Regions from separate parts of the Paenibacillus sp. G34 genome, predicted to be linked through region 3. Evidence: riboswitches for the same ligand, from Rfam matches in the RefSeq annotation. Region 3 holds a riboswitch; each other region holds the start of a gene.

Region 1 (9,975 bases), 880 kb from region 3:
GATTGTGCTGCCGCCTTTGCGACCGATGTTAGTGATAAAAGGAATGTCCAGCTTGCGCAGCTCGTCCTTCGACTCGGCAGCGGATACAAAACCTACCGGCATGCCGATAATGAGCCCTGGCTTAGCCTGACCCTCTTTTACAAGACGAATCAGCTCAAGCAGCGCGGTGGGCGCATTACCAATGGCGTAGATTCCGCCTTCATACATTTGGGTTGCTTTGCGCGTTGAGATGATGGCACGAGTGGTGTTGAGACGTTTCGCCTCCTCCATCACATCTGGGTCGGAAATATGTACATGCACATCGCCACCAAAACCGCGAATACGATCCTTGCTCACACCCGCCTGAATCATCTGCACATCGGCAATGACTGACTGACCTGCACGTAGCGCCGCAATTCCTGCCTGGATCGCATCCGGGTGAAACACCATACTGCGGCCCAGTTCAAAATCAGCCGAAGCGTGAATGACACGCTGCACAACCGGATATTGCTCATCGGTAAACGGGTGCTCACCCAGTTCCTCCGTAATCATCTCAAAGCTCTTACCTTCAATTTCCTGAGGTTGCACGGTCAGCGGTTTAAACTCTGTTTTAAAATCCACCCGAATCACTCCATTCTTCTTTCGATATTTACAATCAAGCCGTTCAAAGTTGCACTATTCAAATTAAGCCTATCGGGCAGATTACTGCCCCAAAATCCCTTTCAGCTCGTCCAGTACACCATCAAAATGATCAAATACGGTTCCAAACTCCGCCTCTGGACGTGAGATCAGCACAACATGAATGCCCAGCTCCAGTGCAGACTGGATTTTCTCGTCCACGGCTCCGGTTTTACCGCTTTCCTTGGTGACCATCACCGTTGTTGCATAGTGCTTGTAAAGTGCCTCATTCATTTCTCTCGAAAAAGGCCCCTGCATCGCAATAATATTGCGTTGCTCTACGCCCAGCTCACCGCATTTCTCCATATTGTCGAGACGGGGGAGCATGCGTGCAACAAGTCTTATATCCGGATCACCGAGCAGGTGCTTGGTGAAGATCTGTAAGGTTTTGCTGCCTGTCGTCAGCATGACGGAGCCTTTCAGCTCTTTGGCCTTGAGTGCTGCTTCATCATAAGATGACAAGACATGCAATAGTTCATGGTCATCATAAGCAAGCCCGGTTCGTTCGTAACGAATGTATGGGATGCCCGCTTGTTTCGCGGCTTCCATGGCATTCGCATGGGCTTCTTCGGCAAAAGGATGGCTTGCATCCACAAGGACAGGGGTATTTTTTTCACGAATCAGCTGCACCATTGCCTCTATTGTCAATCGCCCTGTCCGCACAGGTAAACCGGCTTCGGTCAGACTTTGGGCTGCACTTTCGGTCACAACGGAGGTCAGCACTTCATGGCCTTGCTGCTGGATCCGAACCGCTAGTTCGCGTGCATCACTTGTACCACACAACATGAAAATCATGAACGCTTCACCTGCTCGGAAGTTGCTGCCACCTGTGCTTGAGCGGAGGATGCGTGTTGTTGTACATTTTCTGTTATCCCTGCTTGGTCATGCTTCTGGCTGTTCTGGTTTCCTACATGTTCGTGATGCGAATGATGCAATTCTTCATCATGGTCATGATGGAAATCAAGCGTAGCTTCATGGTCGACAACAGTATGCTTGGAGTGGTCGTGACTATGATCATGGTCGTGATGTGTATGCTCATCATGACTGTGGACATGTTGATCTGCGTGATGATGATCGTGTCCATGACTGTGACTATGATCATCATGGTGATGGTCATGAAGATGATTACTGCTGTGGTCATGATGATGGTGATCGTGACTGTGGTCATGGTCATGGTGGTGGTGATGGTCGTCGTGATCATGATCGTGGTCGTGATGGTGATGATGGTGTTTGGCCGCTTCAAGTCGGAATTGGCAGTTGTCACAGTTGGCTGTCACACGACCGTATAATCCCTCGTGAGCACGTTCCAGTACCAGTTCTACGAGCTTCGGATGGAAGCCAAAATAACCACCGATTTCGACTTGAATGTCGGGATGTGCGGCTGCAAATTCAGCCGTCATCTCATCAATGCGTTTAATCAGCACTCCGGTAAAGAGGAAATACGGCATGATGATAATTTTTTTCGCACCAAGCAAGAGACAACGTTCCAATCCATCCGGGAAAGAAGGCTGGGTTACGCCGATAAAGCTGCTTTCTGCCCATCTGTACGGCAACTTCTCCCACAGCATACGGGTCATTTTGAAAAAGTCACTGTTGGCATCCGGGTCACTGCTTCCCCGTCCCAGTACAAGCACGGCTGTCTCCTCATCCGTTACAGTCACCGTAGCAGGCGGAGCGGCCACTGCAACTGCTGTATCTGTTCCACCTTCGATTTCAGATGCAATCCGCACAGGCTGTGCTTCTTGCAGACGGGTTTGCATGATTTGCACGACTTTTTCATGCACACCAATTGGACGGCCATATATAAACTGCACCTGCGGATAACGCGCTTTGGCACGGTCAATGGCATTCGGAATATCAATCTTGGCATGACCCGCAGCAAATAAAATAATCGGTACGAGTACGACTCGTGTCGCGCCTCGATCTACACAAGCAGTAACCCCATCCGCAATACTTGGTCTGGTTAATTCCAGAAAACAGGTTTCCACCAGTGTGTTCTCCGGTGCTTGCTCAGCGACCTCACGTGCAAACTCCTTTAACTCGCGGTTCCCCTCGGGATCACGGCTCCCGTGTCCCACCAACAAAATTGCATCCATCTTCGTATTTCCTCCTCTGTCCGATCCGCAGATCGGATTTCTCATATTCGTAAGGCTCCCCACTCGGTTCCAAGGAAGAAAAGTTTAATCTATATCTAATGCTGTAATGAGTCCCGCTTTGAATGTTAATATCTATCACAATCAGCTGGGCTTCAGCCGAGTTGTTTTACATGTTCTACCGCAGTTATGACTGCCGCGTCATCATTTTTGGCTCAAAAATATATCATTGCCTTATTCTCATTCTCATTGATTCGATGACTGCAACATCATGTTGTTTTCATCGTCTTCAAGTTGCTCGGCCCGGCAATCCCACGTCCTAGTCACCGCATACCGGATTAACTTCAACGGTCACTGGCGCATCCACATGGCGGAAGCCTTGAATGACGCCAACCCGTTTGAAAAACTTGTGGAAACGTTCGTTCGGATGGCCTTTTTCCTTGTACTCCGCTACAATGCGTTCTACGATACCGCCAATCTGATCTCCTGGAATGCCCTCCGCCACAGGCTGAGCCGGATGTGCATTGCGGCCAAACTTTTTGCCACCCAGGAACAGATCGTAACCGCCTTTGCGATAAACGATACCGATATCCTCCAGCACCGCCCCGTAACAAGCCATACCGCAGCCGTTTAATGCTACGCTCGTCTCCTTCGGAGCGGATAATCCACCGATGACGTCCTGCAAATGGTTAGCCATCGGCACCGCATCGTCTTTCTCCAGGTTACAGAAGTCACAGGCTTTGACCTTGATGACATCCCCAATTGGCACCACGATAAAGTTCGCTGCACGTAACTCGTCCACCAGCGCATCCGGCTCAAACGTCGGCACTCTCAGAATGATCTGGTGCTCTGGCGTATACTCAAGTTCGCCATCCTCGCTTGCGCACTGCGCCAGCAGGGCCATCTGAGCGGCGGTGAACTTTTTGTTGCCCACGCCGGGCGATACGCCGATCTCAAAGAGCGGCGCCTTGCGCCCCGGCACGGGCACAGCAGCGGTGCCAAGCGCCGTAGCGCTGCTCGCGCCCTGCGCGCCTGCGGCTGCCGGGCCTGACGCCGCAGCGTCCAGCCAGCGGCTTGCCGCTTCGCCGGCGAGCGCACCGCCTGCCGCGAGCCGCGTCAACGCCTCGGCTGCGAGCTCGGCTGCGCCAGCGCGTGGCGCCACAGCGGCAGCGCGCGGTGCGGCATCCGCCGCCGCGGACGCGGGCCGCTCTGCGGCAAGCACGGCGGTGCCAGCACCGCGCGCCGGGCTTGCCGCAGGCGGGGTCGCCGCCCATGCGCTTGCGGGCGGCTGCCCTTGCGGAGCCGTGCCCGCTCCGGCGCTGGCGCCGCGCAGGGCTGGCTCCGCCGTTGGCGCGGCCTGCGCATCGCGGGCCGCGCTATCGCCCGCTGCCTCGCCGGAGGCGGCAGCGCGGGCTTCTTGTGCGCCGAGCGACCATGGCTCGGCTTCGGTGCGCAGCCGCTCATGGGGTCTGAGCGGCTGTTCCGCGGAGTTCAGCGTATATTTCCGCTGATATCCGCGCGGGGTGACCATGAGTCCTTCGTACATCATGGTCGAGGAATTGCCGATGATCACGGTAGTTAACATGCCGATATCGTGATTCAGCATATCTTCCAGCGTTGTCATGACCACGTCCTGGCGCTCCCGATATGCACTTTTGACCAAGCCAACCGGTGTCTTCGGATCACGGTAACGAAGCAACATCTCTTGCGTTTCTACAATCTGGCGTGTCCGTCGTCCACTGCGGGGATTATACAGAGCAATCACAAAATCGGCCGAAGCCGCTGCCTCAACACGCCGAATAATCGTTTCCCATGGTGTCAGATGATCGCTAAGGCTAATCGTACACGCATCGTGCATGACAGGCGCACCAAGCAAGGACGCACACGATTGAATAGCCGACACACCAGGAATAACCTCGACAGCTACGCCAGTATCCGGCTTCCAGCCTTGCTCAATGAGCACTTCGTACACAAGCCCTGCCATGCCATACACCCCGGCATCCCCACTGGAGATTACGGCAACGATGTGGCCCGCTTCCGCTTGTCTAACCGCTTCCTGTGCCCGGCTGACTTCCTCCGTCATGCCTGTACGCACAATGGCTTGTCCATTCAACAAAGGCCGGATCAGATCCACATAGGTGTTATATCCAATGATGACCTCGCTTTCCTGCAATGCATCCAGTGCCCGTTTCGTTATGTGCTCCATCGCACCTGGACCGAAACCGATGATCAGCAACTTGCCTTGCTTTTGCATCCCTTTTCCCCCTCACTCCACTTGTAACACGATTAATGCCCCAACCTTGTTTATCTAAAAGGTCCACTTCAAGAAAGTTTCTTCTTAACGACGATCCAAAGTTTTTGCAATACAGTATGCCTCTTTCACCTTATTGCCCTGTAACACATCATTTCTTCTACTTAACTCGCAACTTCGTTCCTGTCCGAAAAAACAAAAAAATCCCATCCTAATCACGGATGAGATGCGCATGTACTTACACTCAGGAAACCAGGCCTGCAACTCCCCAAAATAAGGAAATACACGCAGCCATAACAGCCCATATAGAGCCTCACGGAACAAACCACGGTTTGTCCCTCTCCCGAACTTATCGTACACCACTCCTTTCCGCGAAGGGTTTGGTGACACACGCAAGGTAGGTCTCCTGGCTCTGGATCATTAGCGTTCTTTCCTGTCTTCCCCGGTATACCGAGTGACTTACATGGAAAACGCTTCACCATTACAGTGGCGGGACCGCTCGGGACTTGCACCCGATTCCCTGTTACCTCTTGCTTTATGCAAGAGCACCTTGCTGCTTTCATATTGTCTTCATCATACCATCGGTCAGGAAATAATGTCCACGCTTCTCCAGATTGTCCTAAACATTAATTTTGGATAAAAATGAAAAAAGGCTCCGATCCGCAAACGGATCAGAACCTTTATATATCCATCCATATAACTGATGTAATTTCTTCTAAACTTAATACTCCCCTGTATACGAATTGCGTCTGCGATTCTTCATACCGCTATCTCGCGATCTTTCAATATTCATACTGAGGCCTTACTCCGAACATCTAATTATCTCTTGCCCTGTGCATGCTCTCTTTATTAATCTTCCCGGACACCCACCGGATTCGCGGCAAAATAACGTCCCAGTTCAACGATGAGCGCTCCCATCTTCTCCTCTTCCGGCACAACCAGCGCTTCGATACCTTCCTCACGCATGGCATTCGCCGTAACTTTACCAACCGAGGCTGGGACTACACCTTCTTTGAAAGCCGTCAGCATCTGCTGCAGCTTGCCTTGGGAAGTTGCATATTCCGTCAAAAACCTAACCTGCGGCCCGCTTGTAAAAGCCACAGCCTCCAGCTTATGTTGAATGATTTCATTTAGCAGTTGCTCCAGTTCTGCCTCTTCCGGCGGCACGTGACGATACGGCAATACCTGCCGCACAACAGCTCCTTGTTCTTCGAACCAGCGAACCAGTTTGGGAGCCGTTTCCCCATGCAACTGTAACATCACTTTTTTGCCTGCCAGATCATGCGAGCCAAATTCCCGAATCAAACCGTCCGTACTACCATCATCATCTCGTACCAATGGAGTCAGCTTCAGTTTCTTGAGTGCATTCACCGTTTTGTATCCTCGGGCTGCAATACACGATTCAGCCAATACATTCCGAAGTTGTCCGGCTACATCCATGTCCTCAGCCATGTCGAACAAAGCATCCAGTCCCATACCCGTCGTAAACACTGCCCAATCCGGCGGATCGGAAATCCAGGAGACCAGTCCATCTCGAATGTTACGGTCATCCAAAAATACCGTGCCTTGTGCAGGACGCACAAGCGGGATTCCTCCCATTTTCTCTACCAAAAGAGACATCTCTTTGGACTTTCTCGGTCCGGTTAATGCCACACGTACCCCTGCCAAATGTTGAGCCATCCATGTTCCCCCCGTTTAAGAAGCCGAAAGTTCATCAATCTGACTACAGTATACAGGGTACTTCTGCGGAGGGAAACCATGTCTGCTTGCTTTCCGGCCTCTTTAGCTATAACGATTTTTTATGGTTTGCATCAGGAAGGCTGTAGATTACCGCCGCCATGTGATGGTTTACCTTTTTTCTCCATAGACTTTTCCGCTGACTTATCACCAGACTTCTCTTCAGACTTGCCTTCTGATTTCCCTTCTGATTTCCCTTCAGATTGATCTGATTCACCAGATGCCTGCTCCTGCTTCTGTTCCCCTTCCTGCTGTTTGCCTCTGGATGCCCGTTCTCCCGATTCCGAGTTCGGGGCATGCCCAGCCTCCTTTTTGCGCGGACGAACAAATAGAAAGAATACGATTGGAAACAGCACCTCAAATACAATCGCAACCCATGTCCATTCCCGTGTAAATCGATTCAGCTGAATTGCATTGCGGAAAAACCAGAACGCACATACAAAACCCAGCAACGCAATGGGTCCGGTCAGTACTTTACCAGACACTCTGGGAATCATGCGTTTCAACCCCCAGCACACAAAATACAGGTCAAATGCAATCTTGGTTATGATACACGGCAAGGTTGCCGCGGCAAGCGCCAGATCGAATCGATCCAGAAAGTCACTAATCTGCAACTGTCTTGCCAGCTCATACGATGGATATACAAGTCTTGAAGCAATGGGTACACCGATGGAGGTGATCGTTTCTATTACAATAACCATCATAAGCAGTCCCGTGACGATGTTGCCTGTAACGATGGACTTTACTCGAAAGTCACTCCCCCTTACGATAAAGGGCAGAGCAATCATCTCCCCGTAAAACGAAAAGAGATACCAGCTTCCCCTGCCCACACCCGCCAGGTCAACATCGAAATAGGGTTTCAGGTTATCCAGATTGACTTGCTGGATCAGCATAAACGGCACAATGATGGAGTTTAACAAAAAAAGGGCTACATATAACTCCACCATGCCAATCAGGGAGCCTAGTCCTCCCCGCACGATAAATATAGCCATGACAAGCAGAGAGAGCACGATAATCGAGATTGGAGTTGTTTCGAGCAATGTGATACTCACATAATCCCCCGTTAGCCGAATATCCCTCGCAAATACAAAGAAGAAAAACGCGATGTACATCAATCCGGCCAATCTTCCCAGAAAGGGAAATCGTGTCACTAACGATTCAAACAGATCCTTGTCCGGAAAACGACGCTGGACACGGCTGAGCATCCACATCGATGTAAACATAATCAGAACAACCGGTATGTAACAAAGATAGGCATGCTGTTCTGCATAATAAATGGCTTGTGCATGAGGTTGTAGCAGTGTCCCCGTAATACTAAGCAGCATGAGCATCAAGACCATTTGCCTGTGCGTTACCTTCTGAATCATCCTGCCCCTCCTTCCGTACCTGTTTCTTGCATATCCAGATTACATATGCCACATCCTCAAGGCATTGGCAGCAAACGTTGAATAACATGACCCATCCATACCGAAAGGAATACGGTTTTGTTCAGCGCCGTAACGTAAAACCAGAAGCCTGTTCCAAGCGCAATGATTCCATAAGACAGCCAGCGATTAATGGAGGCCGCTTGTTTCAGATGCCTGAAATCCATAATCAACACCCCGATCACCATTGCCAGATAGGTAAACAGCAGCGGTTTAATCATGTATGATGTCCTCCTCTACGACTCCAATCGGTTTATTGACAATACCGACATTCTCAATAATGACATGCGGTTCCACTTTTACCTGAACATCCGGGTAGAGAACCTCCCAGCGATCTTTAATTTTGTCCCACTCCTTGGGTAACTGCCTATGGATGGAACGGCCAATGCCAATAATATCCGCTTTATATTTCTTCTGAACCAGCTTTACACCTTCCTCAATATCCTCTTTGATCTTTCGGTGCACGGCTTCGTTCAAATTCAAAATCTCCTTCTCGCGCCTGTCACCATAATCCGATTCATTGTCCACAAGCACACCTTTGGCATACATCTGAATGGTTACACTCACTTTGCCGTTCACAATCTTGGGATGGAGAGACGAATTGTTCTCGTTTAATTTAATGAACATATCTCCTTTTCCCCGTGGAGCTTTAATCATAACTTCGGGTTCGTTGGCTTCACCCATGGCAAGAATCAGTGCATCGGCAGGGGCCTTGTCCATCATGCCTACCAGCTTGTCTTTTTTGAAAATAGCTAAACCATCCAGTTTGATATTGGTTACGGCGCCCTTCCAGCCCTGTGGTACATTGTCCGAAACGGAGGCGATAGGTAGAAAAGGATCAACTCCTTCATCTAGGATGGAATCTATAAAAGTTTTAAGGGATCTTGGATTCCTCATATTGAGAAAACATAACTCACGGACCATCTCGGAAGGAAACTTCTCAATCGGTGCATCCGTGTCTATAACGTTATGTGCTTCGCCTCTGGTGACAACAGGCATTGCGGACAACCGGTTAAGCGGATATCTTGTGAACAGATCAAGCATCGGAGCAACGCCGTCACGCGCCAGTTCTTCGCCAATAAGGATGGTACGGCGGTGTGCATAATAAATTCGTCGAGAGAGTGACTTTTGACCCTCAAGTGATGTACCGCGCAGTGTACGAGCCGTGTTAGAGAGAATAAACCACGGTTTATCTCCGTTCGTTCCTCCACCGCCACCTTCACTGCCTGAAGCACCCGATTGTCCAGGGAGTGCAATCTGAAGGCTAGACCGGTAGTCCTCTCCCTCTTTATCCACAGCAATACCGATGACAAAGGCGACATCATTAATCTCTTCGCGATCCCAGCAACCTGCAAGCAGAGATGTACACAAAATCAACGAAATGACAGCTCTATATTTAATCAAAAACTGCATGGAATCACCATCCTTCCTCTGCTTCCGGCGAACCATTGATATCTCTGGTCATACGTTTGCGATCCCGGTGCACGGTTGAAGGCCGATTGATCATTTTCCACCAAGGCACCCGAACTAGAATATCTTTCGTATCCTTTTTATGGTACGGACTCAACCCTGACAAATACGGCACTCCAAATGACGTCATTTGTGTGAGATGCACAGAGATCATCACCAGACCAATGACAATCCCGTATAACCCTAACATGCCTGCAAGAAGCATGATCGGAAACCGCAACAGCCTTACGGTGATGGCAAAGTTGAAGCGTGGAATCGTGAAGGATGCAATCCCCGTCATCGATACGATAATAACCATGGGGGCAGAAACAATACCTGCCTGTACCGCTGCTTGACCAATCAC
Region 2 (9,975 bases), 1.4 Mb from region 3:
CTTGTCGTCGATGTACGTTTGTAGGTGCAGATTTTTCTCCAGGCAGTAGTCGAACAATTTACGTGAAGCCTCTTGCGGCACATAGCGCTCATAGAGTACTTTTTCATCCAGCAAGTTTTTCACCAAAGCACCTTGATAGGTAATAATAGGCACGTTCAGCTTGGTTTGGCGTGCAAGTGCTTGTGCGGAAGCGTAAGCGCGTCCTGTCGCGAGGGTTACTACTACTCCATGTGCAACGGCTTGTTCCAACGCTGTTTGCGTAGCGGGTGTAACTTCCTTGTTGTCATTGATGAGGGTATCGTCGATGTCGATAGCAATGAGTTTGTAAGTCATGTGATGTTTCTCTCCTTTTTTATCTGTTTCTATTTCATTGAACGAAATAAATAGATTACACAAGTCACTACAAATGCAGATTCATCTTATGATCGCTCTAATCATCACTGGATTTTTATTAGTGCTTATTTATAAAAGTTGAACTACCGATGATTTACACGGACACTCCAAAGACAGAATAACCTTACGATCGCTGTTATCCCCAGATTTTTTTTTGAATCCCTTTTATTAAGGGAGAAAATCCGGTGATAAAGGCGAACGCTTCGCTTCTCCAGGTTTGTTCTGTCTTCTCCGTTATTGTGTAAATGAGTGATTCAACTTAATAGATGGTAAAAATCCGGACGCGAGCACTTCGCTTCTTCATATGAATTCCGTCTTTTCCGTTAAATGTGTAATCAAAAATGCGTTCAAACAATCTATACCCATCTAAATGTCGTATTTCCTTATTTACTCTTCCAGGAAAACAAGACCGATAAAGTCTTCCAGCTCCAGGTTGCCGAAGTAATGCTTCACATCCAGACCTTCCAGTGCAGAGCGCACCTCAGTCTCGTCATAACGCTTGCCGCGTAACATGTCTTCGATATCTGCCACATCGCCAACCCCGAAGAAATCGCCGAAGATTTTGATATCTTCGATGCGTCCATCTTTGATGTTCATGCGCAGGTCGATAATGCCCACTGGAAATTTGCGAGTATGCTTCACATTGCTTTCCGGTGACAGTCCATAGTTCCAGTCCCAGTTGTTATAACGCTCCGCCGAGATTTCTTTAATCTTATCCCAGTCCTTCTCGGTCAGCTTGTACTGAGGAACGTCCTGCGGCTCCATACGGAAAATATGACGTAGTAACTCATCACGGAACTCTTCTATCGTCAGATTGGTGTCAATCAGATCACGAATGTTGGCAACACGGCTGCGTACCGATTTGGTGCTTTTGGATTTGAATTTCTCCGGATTCACATTCAAGGATGCCTGAACATGCTCCAGATTCAGATCAAACATTAGCGTGCCGTGACTGAACATGCGACCACGGGTAGCAAATTGGGCATTGCCCGAAATTTTCTTTTCGCCGACTTGCAGATCATTGCGCCCAGTCAACTCGGCATTGACGCCAAGCTCGTGCAAGGCTTCAACCACAGGCTGGGTGAATTTGCGGAAGTTATGGAAGGATTGACCGTCATCCGCCGTAATGAAACTGAAGTTCAGGTTTCCTAGATCGTGATATACCGCACCGCCACCGGAAAGACGACGTACCACTTGCACACCGTTGTCCTGAACGTACTCGATATTAATCTCTTCAATCGTGTTTTGATGCTTACCGATAATGATCGACGGACGGTTGATGTAAAACAATAGATAGCTATCATCTTCCATCGGCAGATGCTTCAGAATATACTCCTCAATCGCAAGGTTTACAGAAGGATCTGTAATGCCCTGATTATCTACAAACAGCATGGTCATTCCTCCATTAATGTATGTGAGAGGCGCGAAGCCCCTTATGTAGTGATGCTTGTACCCATGAATCAGAAAACCGAAGCTCCTGAAATTCCTCTTCTATTGTAAACGAATTGTTGTTGGGACACAAAGAAAAGACGTACATGCCCTTTATTTTGATATAACTCTTTACAGCAGATGAATTCACAAGGAATACAGGATTGACCCATCCCACACATGCCATCCATAATAAAAAGAACATACAGAGAGGATGACGGAAGAATGACCGGTTATATCGAAGTGTTCGGACATGGTGGGGATGTGGAGACAGCGGCTTCGCGGTTTGGAGGCCACGCTGCAGTTTTTCTGGATTACAGCGCCAATATCAACCCTTTGGGACCGCCCAGAGAGGTTCTGGAAGCATTGCAGCAAGGTTTGCATTCGGTGCTTCGTTATCCTGATCCGGGTCATCGGGGATTCAAAGCACTCCTGAGCGAACGTCTGGGAGTAACACAAGAGCAAATTTCCGTAGGCAATGGCGCGGCTGAAAGTATGGCATTGATTCTGCTGGCACTTGCTCCGCGCAAGGTTGGAACAGTGGAGCCAGGTTTCTCGGAATATCGCGCTTTGGCACGGCAATTCGGTGCGGAGGTCATGCATACTACAGGTCGGGTAGAGCTGAATTGGCAGGCAAGACCCGAAGATATCGAACAGTTAATGGAAAGGGTGGACTTGCTTTTTCTCGGACAGCCGAACAATCCCAATGGTGTGCAGTATCCGGTGGAGGTGCTCCACAGGTTAGCTCGTAAAGCCGAAGAAAATGATACAGTGCTCGTTATTGATGAAGCCTTTATCGATTTTATTCCAGCTTCTCGGCGACAGTCTCTTGCTCCGGATTTGGATAAGTACTCGCATGTGATCATCATTCGTTCGATGACTAAGTTTTATGCGATTCCAGGACTGCGGCTTGGTTACGCCATGGGCAACGCAAGATACATACAGGCGATGACGGAGAAACAGGTGACCTGGAGCGTCAACGGACTGGCACTTATCGCAGGAGAAGCGTGTCTTCGCAGCGGTGAACGTTTCGAACAGGAAACGATATCGCAAATTACACGTGAGCGTGTGCGATTGCATACAGTACTGGAGGCTTTTAGATTTAGCGTGACGCCAGGGGAGGCTAATTTTATTCTGGCGCGTGTGCCAGAGCCTTGGACGGCAGCTTCTATGCAGGCGGCATTGGGACAGCGAGGCATACTCATTCGTAGCTGTGCGATGTATCCGGGGCTAGATGCAGGACATGTACGCTTTGCGGTTAAAGGCGCTGAAGCCAACGACAAGTTGCTTGATGTGCTCGGAAGTGTGCTTGAACGAAGCGAGGATCAGGAAGCTGATCTGGCATCTGCCGAACAGGAGAGCCGGCAGGATCATACGCAACATACCGAAAAAATAAAGGGAGGGAAGCGGTTGTGACACTCCCGTTTTATAACTATTTTACAGATGAAAAAAGAGACGAGAATATCTATTTATCCTCTTCCTGGCCGGGTCTACGCATATTTGCTCATGAACGGCATGTTAAAGCACGGAGTCCGCAACCTTCTCTAGCACTTTCCAGCGCAGTATACGGCGGTGGTATGCTCGAATTAAATCGCGTATTTAACATCTATGTGGACAAACACTACCGGTGTGATGATCCGCCCCGTGATATCGCAGAGGCGCTGTATGAATGGCAAGAGCAAGCTGATCAGTGTGCGGGATTGCTAACTGCCGTCAGATTGGAGCATACCTCCATTCAGGAGTATACGAGTTCGGAGTTCGGACTGTTGTGCTGTACGACTGCAGGCGTATCCAATGCAGCACGGGCAGGTTCCGAGAGAACCGTGTTTGATGTCCATGGGGAAAAACAAAATAGAACTCCATATATTCCTGGCACAATTAATATCATGCTGTGGTTTAATGGACAGATGACCTCAGGGGCAATGGTCAATGCGGTTCAGACAGCGGTAGAGGCGAAAGCCGCAGCGCTTGCCGATGCAGGTGTTGCCGATTCGGAGAACGGACTTCCGGCCACCGGTACAACAACCGATGCGATTGTGCTCGCTGTACGTCAGACTACGGCAGATGATAGCCAGCTGATTCACACCTACGCGGGCACAGCAACAGCTTTGGGTGCGGCCATCGGCAGACTGGTTTATGACACGGTGACAGAAAGCCTTCAGGCCGGATTGCAATGGAAAGAAAGGAACGGGCACAGTAATGACATTTGAATTGGAGCATCTATGGACATCGTCGTTCTGGATCAGCATGTCTGGAGCTTGGATCATTATTCTTGCATACATATTAGACCGATGCATCGGAGACCCGCGCTGGATTCCGCATCCCGTTATCGGTATGGGGAAAGGCATCTCGGCACTGGAGCGTGTTATTCGGGCACGTGTGAGCACCGATGCAGGTCTGAAAAGAGCCGGAATTTTATTCCCGATCTTGATTGCAGGAGGTTCTTTTGCTGTTACTTGGGGGCTTCTCATTCTGCTGGGTCTGATTCATCCGATCTTAGCGGCTGTAGCCGAAGTTGTTCTGATTGCCACAACGATTGCTTCCAAAGGTCTGCGTGATGCAGGCGTGGAAGTTTACCGCCACTTGAAACAGCAGGACTGGCCTGCTGCACGGCGTTCACTCGGTATGATTGTTGGACGGGATACGGCACATCTGGACGAGCCTGAGGTCGTTCGGGGAACGGTGGAGACGGTGGCGGAAAATATTGTGGATGCCATTGTGTCGCCACTATTTTATGCGCTCATTGGCGGTGCTCCGCTTGCCATGGCCTACCGAGCCGTTAATACGCTTGATTCCATGGTTGGATATAAAAATGATAAATATCTGCATCTCGGCTGGGCCTCCGCTCGGCTGGATGATTGGGCGAACTGGATTCCCGCTCGCTTGACCGCTCTGCTGTTAATTGTAGGCGCATGGGTGCTAAAACTGGATGCCAAAGGTGCAGCGCGTATGGTTGCCCGGGATGCGAGGTTACATCCCAGTCCGAATAGCGGTTTTCCCGAGTCGGCAGTCGCTGGAGCGCTAGGCATCAGGCTCGGCGGGCATAACGTGTATCACGGCGTAGCTTCATTTCGCGCTTATATGGGTGAGGCTACACGGCCGATGGAGGCGGAGGATATTGTGCGAACGACCCGGTTGATGTTCTGGTCAGCGGGCGCTTTTGTGGGCCTTTGTTTCTTAGCATCCTTGGGAGTGTTTTTAGTAGGGGGGATGCTGTTGTGGTAATTAAAGAAGGGCAGGAGCAAGCTGAATCAAACTATTGTGAATCAGAACAGAATGGACCAGAGCAACGTGAATTAGAGCAGCATAGATCTAAGCAGTCTGCGGCGAAGCGAAGCATTGTACTGATCCGTCATGGGACAACATTGTGGAATGTGGAAAAAAAATATCTGGGGCATACCGACATGGGTCTGTTGCCTGCTGCACAAGAAGAGCTGGCTTCGCTGCGTAAGCAGTGTCACAACCTTAGATGGGACACGGTATATTGCAGTGACCTGCTTCGTTGTCGACAGACGCTGGCACACATTACACCGCAGATGATTGAACAGGCGAGTTTTGATCCGCGCCTGAGGGAGAATGATTTTGGGCTATGGGAGGGTCTGACATACGAGCAACTGAAGAATAATCCGTTGTATCGAAACTGGATCGATCATCCACAGGAAGTTACACCGCCTGATGGAGAAGATTGGCAAGCATTTACGGGACGGATCGATTCTTTTCTGCATGATCATATTTGGTTCGAAGCACCTGTTTCGCTACCTCTAAATGAGGTGGGTAAGTCTACTCCTGAAGCATCAGAAAAAACTTCCCGGGAGACTTCAGATACAATGTCATACAATAATTCACACAGGACACTTATTGTGACCCATGGCGGAGTCATCCGTTATATGTTATCCAGGCTCATCCCTGGTTTAGGGTTCTGGGATACACATGTAATCCCCGGACAAGCCATTCAGGTTCATATGGAAAAACAGGGAGAAAACTGGCGTGGCAGACAAGTGGATTTTCCGTTCTTCGGGTTGTAAGGTGGTGCAATATACCCTATAATCACAACAGAAGTGTGACTCGGACGGACATATTTGGTGTGATAGGCTGAGAGGCCTGAACTGACGTGATTCGTGCGAAGAGCACTGCGACTATGTTTGATCTGAATTAATCATCTTTAACGACCAAGGGTCCCGCGTGCTAAGCCAATGTTCATGATGAACAAGGACAAGCCATGATACGCACAAGGGTAAAATGGGGAAGCTGGTGCAAATCCGGCACGGTCCCGCCACTGTGAAACAGGAGTCATCCTGTAAGTCAGATTACCAGCCCTGGACGTACAAGCCGATGTTCCTTCGAGGAAAGGACAACGTTTCGGGCTATTTCTGTGCGCATGAACAGCTACCTTGCTGCACATGTACAGATAGCCGTATGCGAGACGTGATCCCTATTCCTTGTTTAAGGATAAGGGATTTTTCTTATTGCACACGATGTAGTGGAGTCATTTTATACACGTATGACGGAGAGTGCAGAACCAATTTGGAGAAACGAAGTGCTCGCCTGAAAGCTTTCTGAAAGAAAGCTACATCGAAAGCATATGCTTATCACCGGATTTTCCTTTAAATAAGGGAATCAAAAAAATCTGGGGGTAACAGCGATCGGAAAATGGTACTGCAATCGGAGTGGCCACGTGTATACAACAAAAGCAACAACAATAGTACAGATAGAGAAGGGGAGTTTAAATCAATGATTAAGAACTGGAAAGCACTCACATCACTGTTGAGCGCAGCAATGCTGGCACTGGCGCTGGCTGGATGCGGTAATGCCGCAACAAAAGAAGGAGCGGGTAATTCACAGCAACCTGCACAGGAGCAATCTCAGGAACAAACGCAAGCGGATCTGAAAACTCAATACCCACTGACCGTTACAGATGCAACGGGTGAGTCTTTCACTTTTGAAAAAGCACCAACCAAAATCGTCTCGGTATCTCCAGCTGAAACGGAGTCGCTGTTTGCCCTCGGACTGGATAATGAGATTATTGGCGTATCCGATTATGACGATTACCCGGAAGCGGCAACAACAAAAGCAAAAATGGGCGGTATTAACAAGCCGAATGAAGAATCCGTTATTGCAGCAGATGCGGATATCGTATTCGGAGGGATTTCATTGAGCGAGGATGCAGTGAAAAAGCTGCGTGATCTGGGTATTACCATTTTCAAAACGGATCCTAAATCCATCGACGATGTGATGAACAATATCGAAACCTTCGGTAAAATTACCGATCATCAAGAGCAGGCACAGAAGCTGATTACACAGATGAAGCAGGATGTAACAGATGTAACCGAAGCGGTAAAAGCCGTAAAACCGGAAGATAAGAAAAAAGTATACATCGAGTTCTCCCCAGGCTGGACGGTAGGTAAAGGTGAGTTCATGAACGAACTGATCAACGTAGCCGGGGGCATTAATGTTGCTGCCGACAAAGAGGGCTGGTATCAGATTAACGAAGAAAATGTTATTGCCTCCAACCCGGATGTCATTCTGTATACAAATGATGTTGTCGACGAAAATTCCAAAACGCTGGATCAGATTATCAAAGCACGTAGCGGCTGGGATCAAATTACGGCGATGAAAAACAATGCTGTGATTGGACTGGATGCCAACTTGCTCAGCCGTCCGGGCCCACGTATAACTCAAGGGTTGAAAGATGTTGCCAAAGCGATCTATCCTGACCTGTTCAAATGAGCAGAAAGCTGATCCTGTTCGGAACGATGGGCATGGCGCTGCTGGTGCTTACCGTGCTCATCTGCACGGGCATCGGTTCAGTGGCATTGCCCATCCGGGACATCGTTGGTATTCTCCTTCACAAAATGCCATGGGTGGGCGACTGGATTACACCTGATTGGAGCAAGGCTGCCGAACAGATTATCTGGAAAGTGCGCTTCCCGCGTGTCTTACTTGCGATGCTCGTAGGTGCTTCACTAGCAATTGCAGGGGCGGGCTTTCAAGGTGTGCTACGCAATCCTCTGGCTGATCCATTCACACTGGGGGTTTCCTCTGGTGCTTCGGTGGGGGCGGCATTCCTGATATTCTTTGGTTTGCAGTACGCTATAATTGGTATTTGGACACTGCCGCTGGTTGCTTTTTTGACTGGTGTAGTCACGTTATGGTTTGTGCTGTCTCTGGCTCGTGAAGGGCGGAAAATACCAACACACAGCCTCATTCTGGCAGGTGTGGTCATGCAAAGTTTCTTGGGGGCGGTCGTTTCCTTCCTATCGACCATGTCGAAGCAGACAATCAATGAAATTATATACTGGACGATGGGAAGTCTGGCACTACGCGGGTGGTCGTATACGACCATCCTTTTCCCGTATTTTCTGCTTGGACTAATTTTTCTATGGAGCCGGGCGCGTTCGCTGAATGTCTTGGCACTGGGTGAACGTCAGGCAGCCCATATCGGTGTTGGTGTGGACAGGCTCAAGTTATCTGTGCTGGCTGTAGGCACATTGCTAACGGCAGGAGCTGTTTCGGTTTCGGGAGTCATCGGATTTGTTGGTTTGGTTATTCCGCATATTTTACGCTTGCTGGTGGGGCCGGATTATCGCTTGCTGATACCTTTGTCTGCGATTGGTGGTGCGATTTTTATGGTATGGGCAGACACCATAGCTCGCTCCTTGCTGGCACCGACTGAGATACCGCTAGGTGTCGTGACTGCTTTTGTCGGTGCGCCGTTCTTCGCTTACCTGTTGCATCGGAATAAAAAGCTGAGGAAAGGGATGATGCCGTGAGTGCCGAGAAAGATTATGCCGCCGCTGCTCTAGTATCTGTTGTCCAGGCGGGCAAAACATACGGTGATCATCATGCCCTTCATCCTACAGATTGGCAGATCACAGAAGGAGATTGGTGGGGTGTCGTTGGCCCCAATGGAAGCGGCAAGTCCACACTACTCCAGCTTATAGCAGGAACGGAATCGTTAAGTGAAGGCCAGATCCGCATTGCTGGTCGTGATATCGGATCTTACAGCCGTAAGGATCTGTCTCGGATGATCGCGGTTTTGCAGCAGGATGGCTTGCCCGCGATCTCCTATCCTGTTCGGGATGTCGTCGAGATGGGACGTTACCCTTACCAAAACTGGCTAGGTCGTGAATCGGGAGAGGGAGCCCATGTGGTGGACAGGGTGCTTGAAGAATTGGGACTCACGGAACTTGCAGACCGACCGCTGGATTCCCTAAGCGGTGGACAACGGCAACGAGTAGCCCTGGCCAAGGTGATGGCACAGGAACCGCGTCTGCTTCTACTGGATGAACCAACAACGTTTCTCGATATTAAATATCAGTTGCAATTTATGGAATTATTAGCTGCATGGCAAAAGAAGAGCAACATTACGATTGTAGCAGTGCTACATGATCTTAATTTGGCTGCATTGTTCTGTAATCGTATTATGGCTTTACGGGAAGGTAAGGTAGTCGGAGAAGGGACACCTCACAGCTTGATGACGGGAGAGCAGATTCAAGAGATCTTTCGCGTTAAACCTGCGATGGTATCCCATCCGGATCATGCTGTTCCTCAACTGTTGCTGCGGCGGGACATGGATTAAACGAGAGGAAGAGAGCCTCTATTTTGATGAAGGAAGTGCTGGTTGAATGAAGACAGAAGAACAGAAGTTGGAGCAAGTATTAAATAAGATTGTTGCTCCTGACCCAACCATTGCTGCGGAAACGTCTGCTCATGTGGATATACTCACAAAGCCACCGGGTAGTCTCGGCAAATTGGAAGACCTTGTGATTCGATTGGCAGGGATGACAGGGCAGGCACGTCCGCGTTTTGATCGCAGGGCTGTGATCGTAATGGCTGCGGATCACGGCGTAGTGGCAGAAGGCATAAGTGCATTTCCAGCCGAAGTTACGCCACAGATGGTCATGAATTTTCTGGCTGGAGGTGCTGCAGTCAATGTCCTCGCTCGTCATGCCAGAGCAGAAGTGATTTGTGTTGATATCGGTGTGAATGCTGACCTTGAACATGCAGGCTTGCTCTCTCGCAACATTCGTAAAGGTACTGCCAACATGGCCCAAGGCGCAGCGATGACTCGGGATGAGGCCATTCAGGCTATTTTAGTAGGCGTGGACGTGGTTACATCAGAAGTGGCAAAAGGAACACGGCTGTTTGTCACCG
Region 3 (9,975 bases):
TGTCACAGTTCGTTGAAGGGAGTTTACTTATGGCTACTTTTGAAGAGTTTATGCAACATGACATCCGAGTGGGTACCGTGGTGGATGCCGAACCTTTCCTGAAGGCTCGTGTTCCCGCGATTAAGATGAAAATTGACTTTGGCCCGCTCGGTGTAAAGAGTTCGAGTGCTCAGATCACCCACCGTTACACGCCCGAGATGATGATTGGCAAACAGGTCGTTGCTGTCGTGAATTTTCCACCTCGGCGGATTGCCGGTTTCGTGTCTGAGGTACTTGTACTGGGCGGTGTTCCCGGCGAAGGCGATGTCGTTTTAATCTCTCCGGATCAACCTTTACCGAACGGAACGCCAATTGCCTGATCGTCAGGCTCTACGATTTTTTCAAAGGTTACTCCACACGCTCCCGCATCTGTATATCACCCTTCAACTCTCTAAGCGACAGAGTGGAGGAGATCAGACTTCGGGTATATGAATGATTCGCCGCACTGGTCAGCTTGGAACTGTCCACTACCTCCACCACTTTCCCTTGATGCATGACTGCAATACGGTCACTGACTTGCTGTACCACCGCGAGATCATGTGATATGAATATGGAGGAAACACCTGTCTCCCTACGCAGTTCCATGAGCAGATCCAAAATCTGCTGCTGGATGGACACATCAAGGGCAGAGGTAGCTTCGTCAAATAGAATGATCTCAGGCCGTACGCCAATCGCACGAGCAATGACGGCTCGCTGCTGCTGACCGCCACTTAATTCATGCGGATATTTATCTGCATCCAAAGCAGTCAAACCAACTCGTTCCAGCAACCTGCGTGTTTCCTGGACAGCCTGCTGGCCCTGCATCATTTTATAATTCAACAGAGGCTCACCGATAAACATACCCACCTTCATGCGTGGGTTAAAAACCGCGGCAGGCTCCTGAAAGACCATCTGAATCTGCTTGCGCATCTGACGCAGCTTCTCGCCTTTCAGACGGGTGATCTGCTGCTGACGGTACCACACCTCTCCTGAAGTCACCTGTTCCAGATGAGTTACACACTTGGCCAGAGAGCTTTTGCCACTTCCGCTCTGCCCGACAATCCCCAAACACTCACCCGGATATAAATCCAGATCTACATTCTGCAGAGCTTGGACTGCCTGCCGCCCTTTCAACTCATAGGTTTTACATACGTCACTCAGTTTCAGAATGGGTGATCTGTCATTGATCATGCATGCTCCCCTCCAGTTCAGGTACAGCCTCCAAAAGTTTGCGGGTATACGCATGGTCAGGATTCGAGATGACACGCAGCGTATCTCCCAGTTCCACCAATCTGCTATCTAACATCACACCGATGCGGTCAGCCATATGAGCAGCAACAGCCATATTGTGCGTCACCAGGATCATACCTGTTCCCTTGTCGGCACAAAGCTTGCTGAATTGGCTCATTACTTCATTTTGGGTCGTAACATCCAGCGCACTTGTCGGCTCATCCGCCAGCAGCAGTTCCGGCTCCAGCGCAGCAGCCATCGCAATCGCTGTCCGCTGCTTCATCCCCCCGCTAAGCTGGGAAGCATACGAATGCAAGACTCGTTCAGGATCATCCAGCTCCATACGGGCAAGTGTGCGGACGGCCAATCCCCAGGCCTCTTTCCGGGACATGGGAAAATGGGTACGAATCGCCTCCACATACTGACTCCCGATAGTTCGAATCGGATTCAGATAGGAACCGCTGTCCTGAAATACCATCGCGATTCGTTTGCCGCGCATCCCCCGCCAATTCTGCTGTGAGTCCCGTAGCAATACCCGATCCCGGAAAGTAATCTCTCCACCGGTGTATTGTCCACCTACAGGCAGCAGTCCCAGTAAAGCCCGGATAAGGGTAGACTTCCCGCTGCCACTTTCACCTACAATGCCAATAATCTCTCCCTGTCTCATGGAAAAGGATATATCCTGCAAGGAAGGAATCCCTTCCTTGTAACTCACAGACAGGTCCTTCACCTCAAGCCAAGGTGTTGTTTCTTCACGCAGCTGCATCATCACTGCTCAACCTTGATATTGCGATCAAGAAGATAGAAATCAATCGGGTACATTGTGGCGCCCTTCACATTACTTTTGCTGACAATATTAATGGGTGTGTACGTCAAAAACATATAAGCCGCATCGTCCAGAATCATCTGCTGCGCTTCTGCTGCCAGAGCATACCTTTTCTCCACATCGAACTCCGAGTGAAGACGCTCGATCAGCTGATCTAACTTCGGATTGCTGTATCCGCCAACATTCCACTCCGCTCCCGTTTTGAAATAAAAGTCCAGAATATACTGCGGATCACCCGTGATCCCTGTGTTAATGCTCGTCAGAGCAAGGTCATAATTCCCGCTCTTCTGATGGTCGGTGAGGTCCTCATACGAAGTTAGCTCCAGACCAACACCAATCTCCTTAAGCTGGGACTGCATCGCAGCAGCCACAATGGAATCCGACTCGTATGCTGAGTTTAGAATGAGTTGCAACGATAGCTTTTTCCCGTCTTTGTCCCGAATGCCATCTCCATCTGAATCCTTGTATCCGGCCTCATCCAGCAATTGTTTTGCTTTCTCAGGTTCGTAATCGTATCCTTTGATTTTGTCATATCCAAAAGGCAAAGCAGAGGTAAATGGCCCTTTGGCTGCTTGTCCACCAACCAGTGTATTCGCGTACATTTCGCGGTCAATTCCGTAAGATATAGCACGGCGAACCTTTACATCGCTTAGCAGTGAATGGGTCGTGTTAAACCACACAAACTGCGTACGGAGGCTCGGAATTTCATCAATCGTATATTGTGTTTTATCCTGAAAAAGAGGCATCTGGCTGCGTCCCACATTACTCGCTACATCAATTTCCCCTGATTGCAGTGCCAGCGCCCGTGTATTATCATCCTTGATGTATTTCAGTGTCATTGTATCCAGATCAGCCGCGCCACCCCAGTATTTATCGTACTTTTTCACCTGAATCTCCTGGTCGGGCGTATATCCTGTAACCATGAACGGCCCGGTAGCGATGGGCTCACTCTTGAATTTTGATGTGTCTGCACTCGTATCCACGATAATAAACAGCGGCTCTGCAATATTGCCTAGCAGTGAGGCATCTAGCTGTGTTGTTTTGATCGTCAGATCCTGCCCCTTGGCAGTCATTGACGCAATTGGCAGTGTGGATTGACCTCTCTCATTCAGCGAGATGGAGCGTTCGATTGATTTTTTTACCGCATCCGCAGTCACGGGATTGCCATTATGGAACGTTACCCCGGCCCGAATATGAAAATGCCATGTTGTATCATCGATCCGATCCCACTTATCGGCAAGTTTGGGGACGATCTTCATCTGCTCATCAAACTGAATCAACGTCTCTCCAATAGCCGCGCGCGTCAGCGTCCAGCCGTTCCATTCCTCCGCAGGATCAAGGCTACTCCCCAGCCAGAACAAGGCCACATTCAGATGTGATTTCTTGCCCTCACCAGCCGCACCACTCGCATCCACCCCTGCCTTTTTCCCCGTAGCATCGGATGATGAAGGTGTTGAATTTTTGTCGTTACCACAGGCCGCGAGCAACAGAATAGTCATCATTGATATGATAGCCAGTAGCCATGTTTTTTGAAACTTACCCATACTTCCCATTCCCCTCAGTTACACTGTATTTTTCTTGGGATCAAGCACATCTCGCAGACTATCCCCCAGCAAATTAAAAATGATAACCGTGCTAAATATCGCAAGCCCCGGATAGATTAACAGCCAAGGCGCAGTCTGCAGATATCTTCTACCTTCATTTAACATCGCTCCCCACTCGGGATCAGGCGGCTGTGCACCAAGTCCGAGAAAGGACAGTCCCGAAATCGACAACATCATGCCGCCCACGTCCATCATCGCCATGACGATCAAGGGTGGCAACATATTCGGCAGAATCGTTCTACTAATGATCTGGATTTTACGCGCACCGCTGAACGCGGCGGCAGTGACGAACTCTTTTTGCTGAAGAGAAATGACCAGGCTTCGGGCCATCCGTGCATACTTTGCCCACCAGACAACTGACAGTGCGACCACCGTGTTAAATAACCCCGGCCCTAACATGCCTACTACGGCAATAGCAAAAATCAAACCCGGAAATGCCATCAACGTATCGCACAGCCGCATCAGCAGCGTATCCACCAGCCCTCGCAGAAAACCTGCGACGACACCAACCGCTACGCCTAAGCTGAAAACAATCCCGATCATCATAAATGTAAGCAGCAGAGAGGTGCGTGCTCCATATAAAAGTCGGGACAGGACACATCGCCCAAGCTGATCCGTACCGAGTGGATATTCGGGGCTGGATGGCTGCAACACTTTGGCAAAATTCGTAGCAAGTGGATCGTGAGGCGCCAGAAGCGGCGCAATCAGAGCCAGAACGATCCAGCCTGTGGTCAGGGATAGCAAGAGAATAAATAGACGACGTTGTGTCAGATATGCTCGAATCTTCATCACCATCTACACATCCACATCCAGTTGAATGCGCGGATCGCGAAGATGTGTCCAGAGATCCACGATCAGATTCAGGGTGACATAGATGACTGCCATCCAGATTACATAACCCTGTATCAGGGGGTAATCGCGGGTGAAAATGGCATCCACCGCCATCTGTCCTACTCCCGGCCATACGAATAAACTCTCCACAATTGCTGCTCCGCCAAGTAGTGCTCCTGTTGTCATGCCTAGCAAGGTCACAATTGGCAACAGTGAATTGGGCAAAATATGTCGCCAAATAATCATTGATTCCTTCACACCTCTTGCTCTTGCACCCACTACGTAATTCTGGCTTGTCTCCTCCAGCATGACCGCACGAATCTGCCGGCTGTATTGGGCGATCAATGGAATCGCGAGTGTCGCAGCAGGCAGGATCAGGCTGTTCCAGCCGGAACTACCCATGACCGGCAGCAGCTTCAGCTGCACACCAAATACCAGCATCAGCAACATCCCCAGCCAGAAGCTCGGCATGGATAGACCGGCAAACGAAAACAGGCGAATCACATAATCCAGCCATTGATTCCGGCGTACAGCCGAAAGAACTCCGAGCGGAAAGGAAATCAAAATCACCAGAAGCATTGCGCTCCCGGTTAACTTGAGCGTTGCTGGAAGGCGGGCCATTAACACATCCAGCACTGGACGGTCATATTTATACGACGTACCAAAGTCTCCAGTGACTACTTGTCCCAGCCATGTGCCATACCGAACCAGAAATGGCTTGTCCAGCCCAAGCTCTGACCTCACCTGTCTGACCAGTTCATCCGAAGGTGTGACTCCGGTAGACATCAGCATCAGTCTGGCGGGATCTCCAGGAGACAGATACGTTAATAGAAATGTCAGGAAGGTGATTCCAAACAGAACGGCGACCAGTTGTAATAACCGTTTAACGATATATCTGCCCAATAATAAAACGCCCTTCCCGGTTTAATGCGCGTGTACGCCTTCATTTTCATTCCATTCAATACAAGCCAATTCAATCCAAAAAAGCGCCCTTCTCCGTTTCACGGGATAAGGACGCCTTAAATAAACAGATTTTCAGAAAAAATCATGCTCTTTAAACACCTTCCTATCTCCCGTAGGGTACTGCTGTGTTTGTCCAACCTGGCAGGTCTCCTGGCTCCAGTATCATTGCCATAACAGCTCCTTCCCGGTCTTCGTAAGACCAGTGGATATGCTGCCTGACTCCTCTGTTACAGTGGCGGGACCGCGCCGGCATCACACCGGACTTCCCTTTTAAGCTTCTACCCCAGCGGGTAGAGCACCAAGTTCCACGTATTCAATTCACTAAAATTTGGTATCTGTTACACTTCTGTATCAGTATAGCGGCATACGGAATAATGTTCAAAACTTTTCTTTCAAAATTTAAAATCATGATTGCGGCTAATCTCACACTCGCGAGCCCTTGGGTGACACCCCCGTCACACGTTTGAACATTTTGGAAAAGAGCAGCGGGTCGGTGTATCCAACGGAGTGGGCTACTTCACTCACAGACAGCATCGGGTTACGAAGCAACTCCGCTGCACGATTCATGCGATACTCCAGGAAAAAGGCTTGCAGTGACTTGCCGTATCGCTCTTTGAACAACCCCGATAAATACGTTCGATCCAGTCCTACCGCCTGTGCGATATCCAGAATGGAAGTACGCTGGCTATACCGGTTCTCCATAAACTGCACAGCCTGCCGAATATAAGTCTCTTTCGTCGAAAGGAGCGGATTTTCTTCTTCTTTGATCGGTGAGGATGCGATTAATGCCGCCATAAGTCGGTATAACAGACTTTGATGTAGCACATCCCCTCCTGCAACAGAGCTCGTTCCGGCCTGAAGCATCTCGTCATACAGCGCTGCCATCATATTCTTATCATGAGCAGTAAATACCGGGTGCTCCTCGCTTAACTGTGCACGTTGCATAAAAGCCTTCGCCTGTACACCTCTGAAGCCAAACCATGAATATGTCCAAGGCTCCTCAGCATCGGCCTCATAATGAATGACCGTGTCGGGTAATATGAGAAATCCTTGGCCCTCGCCCAGAGGATATTCCCGATCTCCCATATATACCGTACCATGACCCTCATGTACGTAATGCACAATATAGGAATCACGCACCCCCGGCCCCCAATAGTGGGCAGGATCACATGCCTCCCATCCATAAAATAACAAGACCAGTTCCATCTGCGTCCAGCCGGCAGAGACCACATTCATTTCCACTTTTCGACTCATGTTTCCCCTCCTTTTGACGATGAGGTTAAAGATATCTTAATGTGAGCTCACATATTCCCTTACCAGTACACACAATAAATTATAACAGGTAGAAGAGAGGAAATCTTGCTAAAAACGAAAACAAAAATGGGATTATGCCATATTTGAGAGGGTTTGAGCCATAGTGATATGGGCCTGTTCGGCCTATAGTTGGGGTACAACATTTTTCGGGAAGGATGAAGTTGAAATGAACAAAATTACGTTTCTCGGTGCAGGCAGCACCGTTTTTGTCAAAAATGTATTGGGTGATGTGATGATGACGGAGGCCTTGCAGGACTTTGAACTGGCCTTGTTTGATATTGATGCTGAACGTCTAAGTGACTCGGAGCGTTTGTTAAAAAGTTTGGCTCAGTCGCTAGGAAGCCGCTGTTCCGTTAAAACATACCATGATCGCAAGGAAGCGCTCCGCGGAGCTAAATATGTCATCAATGCCATTCAGGTGGGCGGATATGACCCGTGTACGATTACCGATTTTGAGATTCCGAAGAAATACGGCCTGCGTCAAACGATTGCCGATACGCTCGGCATTGGCGGAATCTTCCGTAACTTGCGTACCATTCCGGTGATGCTGGACTTCGCCAAGGATATGCAGGAAGTATGCCCGGATGCCTGGTTCCTGAACTACACGAACCCGATGGCTGTACTCACTAATGTCATGAACGTACATGGCGGAATTAAAACGATCGGTCTGTGTCACAGTGTACAAGTCTGCGTACCTCATCTGTTCGATACGCTGGGGATTGACCAGACGGGTGTCGTTGCTAAAATTGCTGGTATTAACCACATGGCCTGGTTGCTTGAAGTGACAAAGGATGGCGTCGATCTGTATCCTGAAATCAAACGTCTTGCGAGACAGAAACAGCAAGAGACCCATGACGATATGGTACGTTATGAACTCATGCATCGCTTCGGTTATTATGTCACAGAGTCCTCCGAACATAGTGCAGAGTATCATCCGTATTTTATCAAACGCAACTATCCGGAATTGATCGAACGTTACAACATTCCACTCGATGAATATCCTCGCCGCTGTGTGGATCAGATTAACGATTGGAAGGAAATGCGGGAGAAGCTGTTTGCGAGTGAAAATATTCAACACACCCGCAGCCATGAATATGCTTCGCATATTATGGAAGCGATGGAGACGAATCGCCCGTACAAAATTGGCGGTAACGTTATCAACAACGGACTCATCACCAACTTGCCGCGCGAAGCTTGTGTCGAGGTGCCTTGTCTGGTCGATGGTTCCGGCATCAGCCCAACGTATATTGGTGACCTGCCACCACAACTGGCAGCACTGAACCGTACCAATATCAACACCCAATTGCTCACCATCGAAGCCGCTATGACAGGCAAAAAAGAGCATATCTATCACGCGGCTATGCTCGATCCGCATACCGCTGCTGAGCTGTCCATGGACGACATCGTCGCGATGTGCGATGATTTGATTGAAGCCCACGGCGACTGGCTGCCAAAATTCTCATAATATAAGCATCAGGACGTACAAATGAAGATATGCAAACAGAATGTATAACCAGATGCATAACTAAGATATACAAAAAGAGCACCGTGCCTTTCGAAATTGAAGGGGACGGTGCTTCTTTTTCACTCTTTTTACTTTTTTCACTTACATTCAGATTACTCCGCAGGCAGTAGAAAACGATATCCAATCCCTGGTTCCGTCTGGATATAGGATGGCCGGGTAGGGTCTTCTTTTAACTTTTTACGCAAATGACCCACATAAACTCGCAAATAGTGGCTATCCGACTCATGATGATGCGCACCCCATACTTGCTGCAAAAGCTGGCGCTGGGTAATGACTTTGCCTGCATTCGAGGCCAACATCTTCAGCATTCATTTCAAACTGATCATAAAGATAGCTACCACCAAAATACAACAAGACTAGAATACCAACAACAATCAGGATCATAGTGAGCGCTCTTCTATTCATAAAACCTCCTTGAATTTCATCAGAATGGATTTTCTCCTTTAACAAATGGAATAAAAACAACATAAAAGGAGCCCATTAGAAACGCCCAGGAAATGAATGATTTGAAACGTTTCTTATAACAATGAAGCCAATAACCAAAAATCCTATACACTCCAGATATATTATCAATTGCTTTTTCCAAAGGGACATTCCCTCATCTCCCTACCCAAAAGGATTCTGCGCCCACTGCGTCAGTCGTTTTTTGGTGATATGTCCATGTGAAGTGTGTTTGATCGCCTGTCCCTGGTCGAGTAGCAGCACCTGCGGCGATTCATGGCGAACCTCGGTTTCTTCCGCAATGTGACGGGATAACGGACGGTTCTCGATGACTTTCACTATACGATATTCCATCGTCTGTTTCGGATCGGATGCATTCGTGCCGACAAAAGCCATAAACTCTCTATATGCTCGTGCACTGACGGGACAAGTTGTGCTGTGCTTCAGCAGCAGCACCGGATGCTCCTGCGAATGTTGAAGCACCTCTTGCCAATCCTCCAGTTTATGCAATTCCAGCACATGCTCGCTTAACATGTCATGGGAGTCAGCGCCTGTACGTTTACCGACCACCGAACCGATTACAACACCAAGAGCGACGCCAAAAGCAATGCCCAGTCCGAACTGCCCGGTAGCTGTACCAAAGCTTGCACCAAGTGCCACACCCACGCCGAGCCAAAGTGCTTGATGGTTAACTTTTTTCTCCACTATAATCATCCTTTCTCCGAGTATGTATTGGTTCTATATAAGTTAAATTTTATCGACACAAAGAATGTGATAACAGAGTTCACATCTATATATTTGGTTCAAATTATAGCACAGCCTCGCACCTAAGCTTTCACAATCTGCATCTTTCGGGTACATAATTGTGATACACTGATGGTAATTTGGAAACGATGAACATAAGAGCAACTGAAAGGCGGAAATTCAATATGACATACGCTTTTACGATTGAACCACCGGATTATTATGCACTGGACAACGAAGACGAGTTAATTGCCAAGTGTCAGGAGTGGGGCCTCATTTCGGCCAAAGCGACCAAACTCAAAACGTTCTATTATAAAGGAAACGGACTGAACCTACCCTGCACGATTCTAGGGTTTGTAGATCACATGACGGCTGTAATTGAATTGGATAATGGAAAAAAACACTGCATTCATCCTTCCTATCTGAAAGAGATGCAGGCTTCTGGTTACAGTACTAGAGGATTAAGCGGAGCTGGATCA

The links. Region 3 has a riboswitch for cobalamin ahead of nikB (nickel ABC transporter permease). Riboswitches for the same ligand answer to the same signal wherever they lie in the genome.
Region 1: another riboswitch for cobalamin. It lies ahead of cobJ (precorrin-3B C(17)-methyltransferase); the one in region 3 lies ahead of nikB (nickel ABC transporter permease).
Region 2: another riboswitch for cobalamin. It lies ahead of AC1VYS_RS07280 (ABC transporter substrate-binding protein); the one in region 3 lies ahead of nikB (nickel ABC transporter permease).

Annotation. Positions count from the first base shown of each region.
Region 1 is NZ_CM166469.1:5,876,202-5,886,176, forward strand. It holds gene AC1VYS_RS26555 (precorrin-8X methylmutase) at 1-600, opposite strand, end outside; gene cobK (precorrin-6A reductase) at 682-1,452, opposite strand; gene AC1VYS_RS26565 (sirohydrochlorin chelatase) at 1,449-2,753, opposite strand; gene cobJ (precorrin-3B C(17)-methyltransferase) at 3,070-5,004, opposite strand; cobalamin riboswitch at 5,381-5,569, opposite strand; gene AC1VYS_RS26575 (uroporphyrinogen-III synthase) at 5,851-6,681, opposite strand; gene AC1VYS_RS26580 (GerAB/ArcD/ProY family transporter) at 6,813-8,105, opposite strand; gene AC1VYS_RS26585 (hypothetical protein) at 8,162-8,383, opposite strand; gene AC1VYS_RS26590 (Ger(x)C family spore germination protein) at 8,376-9,575, opposite strand; gene AC1VYS_RS26595 (spore germination protein) at 9,580-9,975, opposite strand, start outside.
Region 2 is NZ_CM166469.1:1,644,658-1,654,632, forward strand. It holds gene AC1VYS_RS07250 (Cof-type HAD-IIB family hydrolase) at 1-333, opposite strand, end outside; gene lplA (lipoate--protein ligase) at 781-1,785, opposite strand; gene cobD (threonine-phosphate decarboxylase CobD) at 2,047-3,237, shown strand; gene AC1VYS_RS07265 (adenosylcobinamide amidohydrolase) at 3,234-4,031, shown strand; gene cbiB (adenosylcobinamide-phosphate synthase CbiB) at 4,069-5,046, shown strand; gene AC1VYS_RS07275 (histidine phosphatase family protein) at 5,040-5,846, shown strand; adenosylcobalamin (AdoCbl) riboswitch at 6,033-6,181, shown strand; gene AC1VYS_RS07280 (ABC transporter substrate-binding protein) at 6,553-7,548, shown strand; gene AC1VYS_RS07285 (FecCD family ABC transporter permease) at 7,545-8,591, shown strand; gene AC1VYS_RS07290 (ABC transporter ATP-binding protein) at 8,588-9,400, shown strand; gene cobT (nicotinate-nucleotide--dimethylbenzimidazole phosphoribosyltransferase) at 9,447-9,975, shown strand, end outside.
Region 3 is NZ_CM166469.1:284,070-294,044, reverse strand. It holds gene csaA (chaperone CsaA) at 30-359, shown strand; gene AC1VYS_RS01325 (ATP-binding cassette domain-containing protein) at 388-1,209, opposite strand; gene AC1VYS_RS01320 (ABC transporter ATP-binding protein) at 1,199-2,017, opposite strand; gene AC1VYS_RS01315 (ABC transporter substrate-binding protein) at 2,017-3,618, opposite strand; gene nikC (nickel transporter permease) at 3,637-4,467, opposite strand; gene nikB (nickel ABC transporter permease) at 4,474-5,412, opposite strand; cobalamin riboswitch at 5,596-5,790, opposite strand; gene AC1VYS_RS01300 (AraC family transcriptional regulator) at 5,896-6,726, opposite strand; gene melA (alpha-galactosidase) at 6,953-8,251, shown strand; partial or broken gene AC1VYS_RS01290 (winged helix-turn-helix domain-containing protein) at 8,404-8,619, opposite strand; gene ytxJ (bacillithiol system redox-active protein YtxJ) at 8,918-9,457, opposite strand; gene AC1VYS_RS01280 (hypothetical protein) at 9,682-9,975, shown strand, end outside.